2 regions of the Brevibacillus soli genome follow, and region 2 is predicted to be linked to the other one. Evidence: riboswitches for the same ligand, from Rfam matches in the RefSeq annotation. Region 2 holds a riboswitch; the other holds the start of a gene.
What was found. Region 2 has a riboswitch for S-adenosylmethionine ahead of metH (methionine synthase). Riboswitches for the same ligand answer to the same signal wherever they lie in the genome.
Positions count from the first base shown of each region.

Region 1: another riboswitch for S-adenosylmethionine. It lies ahead of metK (methionine adenosyltransferase); the one in region 2 lies ahead of metH (methionine synthase).

Region 1 is NZ_JBIYSM020000005.1:32,336-38,243, forward strand. It holds gene ACE99V_RS03200 (S8 family peptidase) at 1-2,268, shown strand, start outside; gene ACE99V_RS03205 (hypothetical protein) at 2,291-2,749, shown strand; SAM riboswitch class I at 2,803-2,904, shown strand; gene metK (methionine adenosyltransferase) at 3,033-4,238, shown strand; gene ACE99V_RS03215 (polysaccharide deacetylase family protein) at 4,490-5,506, shown strand; gene ACE99V_RS03220 (sensor histidine kinase) at 5,503-5,908, shown strand, end outside.
Region 2 is NZ_JBIYSM020000008.1:9,409-15,316, forward strand. It holds gene metH (methionine synthase) at 1-2,402, opposite strand, end outside; SAM riboswitch class I at 2,515-2,614, opposite strand; gene ACE99V_RS04875 (YjcZ family sporulation protein) at 2,817-2,921, shown strand; gene ACE99V_RS04880 (hypothetical protein) at 3,013-3,495, shown strand; T-box leader at 3,544-3,798, shown strand; gene argS (arginine--tRNA ligase) at 3,863-5,575, shown strand; gene ACE99V_RS04890 (hypothetical protein) at 5,884-5,908, opposite strand, start outside.

The DNA.
Region 1 (5,908 bases), on a different contig from region 2:
GGTCACGGAACGGAAGTGGCGGGCATTTTGGCGGCAAAAGGGAACAATGGGATTGGCGTTTCCGGGGTGCTGTGGAATGCGAGAATCCTGCCAATCAAGGTATTGGACGAAGACGCGATCGCGGACGTAGATACCGTAGCGAGAGGGATTCATGTCGCTCTGGACAGGGGGGCCAAAGTCATCCTCATGTCTGTCAGCAGCCTGTCCTATACCAGGTCGCTGGAGGAAGCCGTGCGGCGGGCAGAGGCGAGCGGGGCGGTCTTGATTGCCGCCTCGGGGAACGAAGGGAACCGTGTTGCCTATCCGGCTGCTTACCCGACGGTCATTGCCGTGGGAGCTGTTGGGCCGAACAACGAGCCGCTGTATCAGTCCAATTTCGGGCCGGAACTGAACCTGGTGGCACCGGGCCGCAGCATTTACACGACCAAGATGGGCGGAAGATACGGTGCCATGTCCGGGACTTCGGCAGCCGCGCCTCAGGTAGCGGGTGCAGCCGCGCTCATGCTGGCGCGCAATCCGCGCATGACTCCTCTGGAGGTTCGGCAGCTGCTGTATCAGACGGCCAACGATCTGGGACAACCGGGATGGGATCGAAAAACCGGATATGGAATACTGGACGTGAGCCGCGCTGTACGCACCCATCCCTCGATTGATTTCCATGAACCCAACAACAGCGTGGCCTCGGCAAAGCCGTTTCCGATCGAGTCCCAGCTTCGGGCGCAGTTGACACCGTCCGATACGATCGACTGGTACTACATGGACATCCCGTACGACGGAAAAGTCACGTTTACCGCTTCGATTACGTCCCGCTTGGGCTCTCCCATGGCCGCTACGTTTTATCCCGAAAACCGCTCGCCGGTTACCTATTACATCGGGAACGGAGACAATTTGACCATCCCGGTCAAGACAGGACGCATGGAGATCAAGCTGGAGCGGAGCGGGGGAGTCGCCTCGTTCACGTATCTGTTGACCAGCAAATTCACCATCAACCCGGACCGCTATGAGCGAAACAATGACATGCAGACGGCGAGACCGCTGGTCGGCAATCAGATCAACGTGACGGGCAACTTTCATGAAGCGGGGGACGAGGACTGGTTCTCCTACTACGTACGGGAGCAGGGAAGGCTCAACGTATCCGTGACGGCCGATACCAAGCGCATTGATCTGAAACTGCAAATGGGCAAGCAAACAGGAAACCAGTTAAGCTGGGATCAGCCGTACGATGACGGCACCCGCAACGACCCGACGGAGCGGGCGGTCAAAGAGGTAACCCCCGGCAAGTACTATATACGTCTGACCGAATATTATCGGAACGCCGTGAACGCAGAGTACCAGCTGAACGTCAGTTATACGCCGGTGCGCAAGGACACAAATGAACCGAACGACAACTATCGTCAGGCTTCCCGCCTTGCGAGCGGTTACCTGATGACCGGAACGCTCCCGTCGAGAAGCGATTACGACTGGTTCCAATTTGATGTCGATTCGGAATCGTATGTCAGCGTTCGCGCTCCCTTTGTTCCGGTGGCTTCCGGGGTCAACATCGCCTTGTACGGGGGAGGCACCTTCAACTATGCGCTTGCCTCCGAAAACGAAGTGGCAGAGCTGTCCGATCAGGGAAAAGGGATTTTCGGTCTGCGGTTGCGTCCGGGCAGGTATTATATCCGCTTGAACAGCATCGTGCCGTTCAAATACGATGCGTATCGACTTACGCTTTCCAAGGAGCGGCTCATTGACGGCTACCGTGACATTGCCTACCATTGGGCTCGCTCTGACATTGCCCGCCTGAGCCAGAAGAGCGTGGTGAAAGGTTTTCCGGACGCAACCTTCAAGCCGAACCAGCCCGTTACCCGGGCGCAATTTGCCACCATGCTGATCCAGGCCATGCGCGCCAAAGGTATTTCCATTCAGGCGTACACGGGGAAAAATCCGTTTTACGATCTCTCCCGATCGCATTGGGCGTACAACGAAGTCGCGCAGGCGTACCGCTTGGGCATCCTGCAGGGTTACCCCAACAAGACGATCAAGCCGAACCAGGCGATCACTCGGGCGGAAATGGCCCTGATGGTGGCTCGCGCACAAAACGCGCTGCTGTATAAACGAAGCACTTCCTCGTATCGCGACGTACCTGTCACCCACTGGGCATCCCCGGCGATCGAAGCCCTCACCTCGCGCCGCTGGTTGAACGGGTATGGCAGCACGTTCCGCCCGCAAGGCTACGCGACCCGCGCCGAAGTGGTCGTCTTGCTGGCAAAGGCCTATAAATTGTAGGAGTGAAGGAGGACAACCAGTGATGAAAAAAACGACAAAAGGAATGCTTGCTGCTGCTGTGGCTGGAGTGGCCATTTTCGCTACACAGGCTTGGGCCGACGGGGGGGTCTCCGGCGTTCCCGGCTCTGTTGACGATCCGGTTGTAACCAAAAGCTACGTGGATCAACAAATCCAGCAAGCGCTGGCAAATGCGGGAGGCACAAGCACGCTGACCGTGGTGGAATTGAACAAGGGACAGACCTTGTACGGCTTTGAAGGCACCGAGTTTATCGTCCGTACCGGCCAGGTAGTCTCTGTTGCCGGAAACAAAGGGGACGGGCTGACCGACATCACTGCGGGAGCCGATCTTCGCGCCGGAGCTCCTGTCGCGCACAATCATCTGCTGCTGATCGCCCGTTCCGACAACCGCGGGCTGCGGCTTGATTCAAAGTACAAGGGCATCGCGCACGTAATGGTGCGAGGAAAGTACGAATTGCGTTAAATCGTTGTTGACACGACATAGAAAAAGAATTATTCTATTATGCGTAATGGATACTCTTATCCAGAGCAGGCGGAGGGACTGGCCCGATGAAGCCCGGCAACCGACTTGAAGCGGTGCTAACCAGCAGAACGGAGAACTGTTCTGGCCGATAAGAGGTTAGGGAACGCATACAAAAGGCACCTTTTCCTCAAACGGGAAAAGGTTTTTTTTTGCTTGTTAAAAACCCGCTTCGGCACCCACACTATCTGTATGGAGGATAAAGGAGGTAGTTTTCACCATGGCTTTGCAAAAAGGTCGTCGACTCTTCACTTCTGAATCTGTTACCGAAGGTCATCCGGACAAGATTTGTGACCAAATCTCCGACGCTGTTCTGGATGCGATTCTGGCAAAAGACCCAAATGCCCGCGTAGCGTGCGAAACATCCGTTACCACCGGTCTCGTGCTCGTTGCGGGTGAAATCACCACCAACACATACGTAGACATTCAAAAGCTGGTGCGCGATACCATTCGTGAAATCGGTTACGATCGCGCCAAGTTCGGTTTTGACGCCGATACTTGCGGGGTAATCACGGCGATCGGCGAGCAATCTGCCGACATCGCTCTGGGTGTGGACCAGGCACTCGAAGCGCGCGAAGGCCAAATGACGGACGAAGAAATCGAAGCAATCGGTGCCGGTGACCAAGGTCTCATGTTCGGCTTCGCTTGCAACGAGACTCCTGAACTGATGCCGCTGCCGATCAGCATGGCGCATCAACTGGCTCGCCGCCTGACCGAAGTTCGCAAAAACGGCACGCTGGAGTATCTCCGCCCGGACGGAAAAACGCAAGTAACCGTTGAATACGACGGAGACAAGCCGGTTCGCATCGATACCATCGTGATTTCCACCCAACACGCTCCGGAAGCAAGTCTGGAACAAATCAAGAAAGACTTGATGGAGCAGGTGATCAAACCGGTCGTTCCAGCTCAATTCCTGGACGATCAAACCAAATACTTCATCAACCCGACCGGCCGTTTCGTAATCGGCGGTCCTCAAGGCGACGCCGGCTTGACTGGCCGCAAAATCATCGTTGACACCTACGGCGGCTATGCCCGTCACGGCGGCGGTGCTTTCTCCGGGAAAGACCCGACGAAAGTGGACCGTTCCGGCGCATATGCAGCCCGCTATGTTGCGAAAAACATCGTGGCTGCCGGTCTTGCCGACAAGTGCGAAGTGCAAGTCGCTTACGCAATCGGTGTGGCACAGCCGGTATCCATCAGTGTCGATACGTTCGGCACCGGCAAAATCTCCGAAGAGGACCTGGTGAAACTGGTACGCAAGCACTTCGATCTGCGTCCGGCAGGCATCATCAAGCAACTTGACCTGCGCCGTCCGATTTACAAGCAAACCGCTGCATACGGTCACTTCGGCCGCAACGACCTGAACGTTCCATGGGAGCGCACAGACAAGGCGGAAGACCTGAAAAAAGACGCTGCAGAATTGGCGAAGTAAACAGAAGAGCGAGAAAGCCTAGTGACCAACCACTAGGCTTTTTTTGTGCAGCCACTAGGATCGTGTTCGGGACCCCAGCCGACACCGGAAAGGGACCCCACTCGGCACAGCGGTAGTTTTCGCCGAGTGGGTAAAGCCTAGCTTAAGTCGGCTGGGATTCTTGCTGTAAGATTTTGTAATGGAATTACATACATAAAGGATTTTGTGCCATGCTGTCGAAATGGTAAAGAAGAGGTTTAGGAGGGATTTCCTTGCAGAAGAGACGACTGTTCCTCCTGGTGTTTTTGTTTTCGTTTGCGCTGGTTGTGAGCGGCGGACTGCTGGCAGGGAAGATATTTCCGCAAAAAAATGCGTCGGAAGTGCAACATTTTCCCCGGGTCCCTACGTCTATAAGCACAAGCGAGTTGGGGCCTGCTAATCCAAACGTCACACCGCCGCCAAAATCAGACAAAAGGAAACAAGTCTGGTATAAAAATCAGGTTGTCGTCTTGACGTATCATCACGTAACAGATCAAACAGATCAGCGTTATGTCATCGCTCCCGATCAATTTGCGGAACATATGGCTTTCCTTTATGAAAACGATCTGCATCCCATTTCGCTCTCAGAGTTTTTGCGTTTCGTGTCTGCCGGCGTTTTACCGACAGAAAACGCCGTGCTCATCACCTTTGATGACGGTTACGAGAGCTATTACACGAAAGCGTTTCCCGTGTTGCAGCAGTTTCACTTTCCTTCCGTGAATTTTTTGATCACCGGCCGTTTGCGTGATACAGTAGAGCGGAAGCGGGAAAACATGACCACTCCGCTGAGCGTTCAGCAGGTGAAGGAAATGCTGGCTTCGGGATTGGTTGAGTTTGGCTCCCATACGTACAGTCTGCATGAACAGGCGACGAAAAACGAATGGGGGGAGCTTGGCCCGCAAACTGCCCCTGTTTATCTGGAAGATTTGGAGCGACTGGAAGACGATCAGGGATACCGCGACCGGCTATACGTGGACTTTACGATGTCGCGTGTAGGCATCTCGGATCTGATCGGGCGCCCGATCGACACCATCTCCCTGCCGTTCGGGTATGGCAACGAGATCGTGCTGCAAATGGCGCAGCAGGCAGGATATCACTACGTTTTCAATTCCAAGCCCGGGGTCGTTCGAGCTGATGTGAATCCGCTGGCGATTCCCCGTTTTGATGTAGGGTTGCGCGAAATCGATGTATCGAAACTCCATCAATTGTTCACGAAAGCGAAAAACGAGTTTGAAGGAGAGCAATCATGAACAAAGAGATTAACATCGGCATGCTGGATGGAGTGATCAAGCGGACGATACAAACCGTAGAAGCAAGTAAAACTCAAATCTTTAATATAGCGGAAAGTGCCCGTCAGGAAGGCAATGCGATGAAGCTGGAGCTTCACGAACTGCGCCAGGAAATCGAGAAAGTGATCAAGCAGGTGGACATCCTCGAGATCAGCTATCGCAAGGCGCGGAATCGATTGGCCGTGGTCAGCCGCAACTTCGATACCTACACGGAAGAAGACATCCGGCTTGCCTACGATGAAGCCAGCAAACTCCAGGTGGAGCTTTCCATCAACCGGGAGAGGGAAAACAACCTGAAACGACGGCGGAACGACCTGGAGCGCCGCTTGCGAAACCTGGAGGAGACGATTAGCCGCGCTGAGG
Region 2 (5,908 bases):
CGGGTCAGTGCCGCTCCGCCGACCAAAAGCGGGACGTCGATGCCGGCTGAACGGAGATCCTGCGCGGTAATCACCATCTGCTGCGCCGACTTTACCAGCAGGCCGGACAGCCCGATCGCGTCCGGTTTCTCCTGGCGGCAAGCGGCTATCAGCTGTTCCGGCGGCACCTTGATGCCTAAGTTGACCACCTCGTACCCGTTGTTCGCAAGGATGATTTCCACCAGGTTTTTCCCGATGTCATGCACGTCCCCTTTGACGGTTGCCAAAAGGATCTTTCCTTTCGTCGCCGATTCAGATTTTTCCATAAACGGTTCGAGGAAGGAGACAGACGCCTTCATCACCTCGGCACTTTGCAGCACCTCGGCGACGATGAGCTGGTTGGCGTTGAACAAGCGGCCAACTTCCTCCATTCCTGTCATCAGCGGTCCGTTGATGATTGCAAGCGGCGTGTACGTTTCCAAAGCAAGCTTCAGATCGTCAATCAGTCCGTCCTTGGAGCCTTCCACGACGTATCTCGCCAGCCGCTCCTCCAGACTGAGTGACGACACTTCGACGCTTGGACCTTTCTTCTTCTGACGGTAGAACTCCGTAAAGGAAGCCAGCGTCGCTTCATTTGTCTCAAACAGCAGTGCCTCAGCCAATTTCCGCTCTTCTTCCGGAATAGAAGCGTAGCGCTCCAGCTTCTCCGTATTCACAATGGCATAGTCCAGTCCGGCCAGGGTCGTGTGATAGAGGAATACGGCATTCAACACTTCCCGCCCCGCAGGCGGGAGACCGAACGAGACGTTGCTCACTCCGAGAATGGTTTTGCAGGAAGGCATCGCCTCCTTGATCTGGCGTATGCCCTCCACGGTTTCCAGGGCAGATCCGATGTATTGTTCATCCCCCGTCCCTACCGGGAAAACCAATGGGTCGAAGATGATGTCTTCGGGTTTGACGCCGTAGGTGTTCACCAGCAGGTCGTAGGAGCGTTTTGCTACCTCCAGCTTCCGCTCGCGGGTAACGGCCATGCCCGTCTCGTCAATGGTGCCGACGACGACAGCCGCTCCGTAACGGTGAATCAGCGGGACCACTTCCTCAAACCGCTGCAGTCCGTCCTCCAGGTTGATCGAATTGAGTATCGCCTTGCCCTGGGAATGTTTCAATCCAAGCTCCATCACTCGAGCGTCGGTCGAGTCGATCATCAGCGGCGCTTTTACCTTTTTGGTCACGTATTGCAAAAAATTTTGCATGTCCGCGTACTCATCGCGGTCCGGATCGGCAAGGCAGATGTCGATGATGTGCGCTCCCCGCTTTACCTGCGCACGGGCGATGTCGGAAGCTTCTTCGTACTGACCGGCTGCAATCAAATCACGAAACTTTTTCGACCCGATGACGTTGGTCCGCTCACCGACCAGCAACGGTCGATTGTCCTGTTCCACGTACACCACGTCAATTCCGGAGACGGCGCTCACCCGAGGCGCTGAGGCTGCCCGCGGCTTGCAGTCTTTTAATGCCTCGGCCAATGCCCGGATGTGCTCCGGTGTCGTGCCGCAGCAGCCGCCGGCGACATTCAGCCAGCCCTGCTCGGCAAAGCCGCGCAATTTTGCCGCCAATGCCTGCGGCGATTCGTGGTAATGCCCGTTTTCATCCGGCAACCCGGCGTTGGGATAACAGCTAACCCCGCACTGAGCCAGGTTGGCCAGTGTCCGCAGATGGTCGCGCATGAACTCCGGACCGGTGGCACAGTTTAATCCAACGGTGATCGGATTCAAATGTTCCAGCGAGACGTAAAACGATTCGATGTTCTGCCCGGCCAGGGTCGTTCCCATCGGCTCAATCGTGCCGGAAATCATTACCGGCAGCTCCACTCCCAGCTCGTCAAAAGCCTGCCGGATGCCAATTCCCCCTGCCTTGACGTTCAGCGTGTCCTGTGCCGTTTCCAGGAGCAGCAGGTCCACTCCGCCGATAATCAGTCCCCTGGCCTGCCGATAGTACGAGTGAACCAGCTCTTCGAAGGTAACGCCGCCGGTCAGTGACAAGGTCTTGGTAGTCGGTCCCATCGAGCCGGCAACGAACCGCGGCCACTCCGGTGTGGAGTAGGCGTCTGCCGCCTCGCGAGCGATCCGCGCAGCCGCCATGTTGATTTCCTCGTCCTTTTCAGAAAGGTCATATTCCGCCAACACTACGGTCGTTGACCCGAAGGTGTTTGTCTCAATGATATCCGCTCCCGCTTCCAGATACGTCTCATGAATCGAGCGGATGAGGTCGGGACGTGTCAGGTTCAGAAGCTCGTTGCAGCCTTCGAACGCTTCGCCGCCGAAATCTTCAGCGGTCAGGTTCGCCTGCTGGAGCATCGTCCCCATGGCCCCGTCCAGGATTAATATTTTTCGTGACAGCTGTTCGTGCAGGGTTGGCTTCATTCCGAAAACTCCTTTGTCTGACGAAAAGAAAATCGCCTGTGATGGAATAAAAAAAATCCTCTTCTGTCTGGAGAAGAGGATTTGTTCGTGAATAAAACACGACTGACGCATCCTCTTATCTTTCAAAGCGCTTGGCTTTGCTGGAATTGGCACCTGATGTTCCGGTTGCCGAGGCTTCATTGGGCCAGTCCCTCTGCCTCTCTGGATAAGAGTGGTTCTTTATCAAGTTGTGGATGGAATGGTTTGCAAATCTTCAGTAATGTTTGAAAGTATCTTATCACTGGAGATATGGTTCGTCAACGGATAAGTGACTTGTCAGCCAGCCGCCTATTTTCATCGGGATGGTTATGCGCCCAATCCAATCCCGACATTCGTGTATAGACTAAAGCATAACTGAAAGGAGGGAAAACAAACTTGAGTACTTCCTATTGCGGAAACGGCATCTTCGACGACAACTTCGCCCTGGTGCTCGTTCTGTTTATCCTGTTGGTTATCGTTGGGTGCTCGAACTGCGACTGATGAACTTCCTGAAAGGAGCCTAGATCCTAGGCTTCTTTTTCGTTTTTATGCTATCATGAAAGGATCATGAAACAAAGGAGCGAAACCTTTCGTGGAACTGTCATTTCCCCAGCAAAAACAGGAATTCCTCTCGCGCCTGGAAACCCTGAAGGAGCTGGAACAAACGGATTTTGAGACCTACTCCCTCGTCAAGGACCGCGAGAGTGGGCAGCACTATTTGCGCTACTCTTTTACCCACATCAACCTTTCCGAAGGAGGGCGGCGCGACGAGTACCACCATTTTCTTCCCCTTCAATCGGACGACGTGCTGGGCCTGATGTTCGGCGAGCAGCCATACCGTTTTCCCGACCACTGGAAGACGACCTATCTGCGCAGCGGCACCGATGACCGGATCATGCCGTTTGACCCCAGTGAAAATCACGACCTGGAAGAGGCAGCGAAGACGGAGCAAGCCATGTTGGCCAAGCTCCTTCAGTACAAGCAGGAGTGGATGGAAACGGACGACAAGGAGCGCTTGACCCGGCAGCTCTTCTCCGAACTGGATGAGCTGATGAAAAAACCGGAAGACAAATAGTTGCATCCCCCTGAAACTGTCCGCTATAATGCAAGAATAAGCAATGAAAGCAAATCGCTGATGAGGAGAGTACTTGTTCGTCGGACGCCATAGCGAGTCGGGGACGGTGAGAGCCCGGCGCGGAGCGGATGAGGAAGCGCACCTCGGAGATACGGCCTGAACGTTTCGGTTCACCTTTCCCGAAGCCGCGTAGGGTTCGTCGGGTCTGCCCGTTACAGCAGCGGAGCGGTTTCTGTCTTGCCGATCGCGCAGGCAGAAGCAACAAGAGTGGCACCGCGGGAGCAACAACCTCTCGTCTCTTTATCGTATGAGACGCAGGGGTTTTTTTATTTTGAATCACCTGTACAAGAAAGGATGTTTGACCAAAATGAGCTACAAACAACAAGTGGCCGAAAAAATTGCATCGGCTCTCGTCAACCTGGGAGTGGAGGAATTCTCGGCAGAAAAAGTTCGCGACATGCTGGAAACCCCTCCCAATCCTGCTATGGGAGATATTGCATTTCCCTGCTTTCAGCTTGCCAAGGCACTGCGCAAAGCGCCTCCGATGATCGCCGGTGAGCTGGCCGGACAGATCTCTGGAGCGCCGCTCAGCCAGGTGCAGGCGGTCGGCCCGTACGTCAACGTCTTTTTGGACCAGCAAAGCGTCGCGAAAGAAGTCGTCGGCACCATTCTCGCAAAGGGCAGCGCCTACGGCGACCGCAACATCGGGCAGGGCCGCCACGTGCCGATCGACCTCTCTTCCCCCAACATCGCCAAGCCGTTTTCCATGGGCCATCTGCGCTCAACGGTGATCGGCAACGCGCTCGCCAACATCATGGAAAAGCACGGCTACAAGCCGGTTCGCATCAACCACTTGGGCGACTGGGGCACCCAGTTCGGCAAGCTGATTGTCGCCTACAAGAAGTGGGGCGACGAGGAAAAAGTAAAGGCAGAACCGATCAAGGAGCTGCTGCAGTTGTACGTCCGATTCCACGAAGAAGCGGAAAAAGACCCGACGCTGGAAGACCTGGGACGCGAATGGTTTAAAAAGCTGGAGGACGGCGACGAGGAAGCGAAGCGCCTCTGGCAGTGGTTCCGGGACGAATCCCTGAAGGAATTCATGAAGATTTACGAACTGATGGGCGTTCACTTCGATTCCTTCCACGGCGAAGCGTTCTACAATGACAAGATGGATCGGGTTGTCGCCATGCTGGAGGAGAAAGGGCTCCTGGTCGAATCGGAAGGGGCGCTGGTGGTTCCCCTCGACGAGTACGACATGCCGCCCTGCCTGATCAAAAAATCGGACGGTGCGACCCTGTATGCCACCCGCGACCTGGCTGCCGCGCTTTACCGTCACGAGACATACGACTTCGCAAAAGCGCTGTACGTCGTGGGAGGAGAACAGCGTCTTCACTTCCAGCAGCTGTATAAGGTACTGGAAAAAATGGGCTTTGAGTGGGCGAAGGAAATGTATCATGTGCCGTTTGGCATGATGTTGAAAGACGGCAAAAAGATGTCCACGCGCAAAGGCAAAGTGGTGCTTCTGGAAGAGGTGCTTGCCCAGGCGATTGCGGACGTCCTGAAAGTGATTGAGGAAAAGAATCCGACGCTTGTGAACAAGGAAGCAGTCGCCCGTCAAGTAGGCGTCGGCGCGGTTATTTTCCACGACCTGAAAAACTTCCGCCTCAACGATATCAACTTCTCGTGGGAAGAAATGCTCACTTTCGAAGGCGAAACCGGACCGTATGTGCAGTACACCCATGCTCGCGCCTGCTCGCTGTTGCGCAAAGGCGGCTACCAGCCGGGTGAAGTGAAACTGGCAGAAGGTTCACTGGACAGCAAGGAAGCGTGGGCGGTTATCACACTCCTGAACAGTTTCCCGGAAGTGATCGACCGTGCTCGCGAAAACTTCGACCCGTCCCAAATCGGCAAATATGTGATCGATCTGGCTCAGCAATTCAACAAATTCTATGCGAATGTTCGCATTCTCGCCGAAGAAGACGCCATCAAGGCTTCCCGTCTTCAGCTGGTGGCGGCCGTCGTGGTCGTGCTGAAAGAGGGCTTGCGCCTGCTCGGCCTGCAGGCTCCGGAAGAAATGTAACCTACACCGCAGATGTTCAAAAGATGGCTCCTGGATGTAACAGGAGCCATTCGTTTGCAGACAAACGGCCCAAGTCCTTTTGCTATTCCCCTTGTTTTCTTTTTTTTTCTACAATTGAATACGAACTGTACTCGATGACGTTTCCCTCCTCTTTCCATTTAAAAATTACAATTCAAAAATCCAATTTTTACATAACAAGAAAAATGGCGTGTCAAAACTGTGGTCAGTTTACACGCCATTTCATGTCTTTTCGTTGCGAACTACCTGAAAACGGGACCTGTTATCCTTCGAAGCATGCTCTTATTGCCTTACCCTTTCTTTCCGCCGAACCAG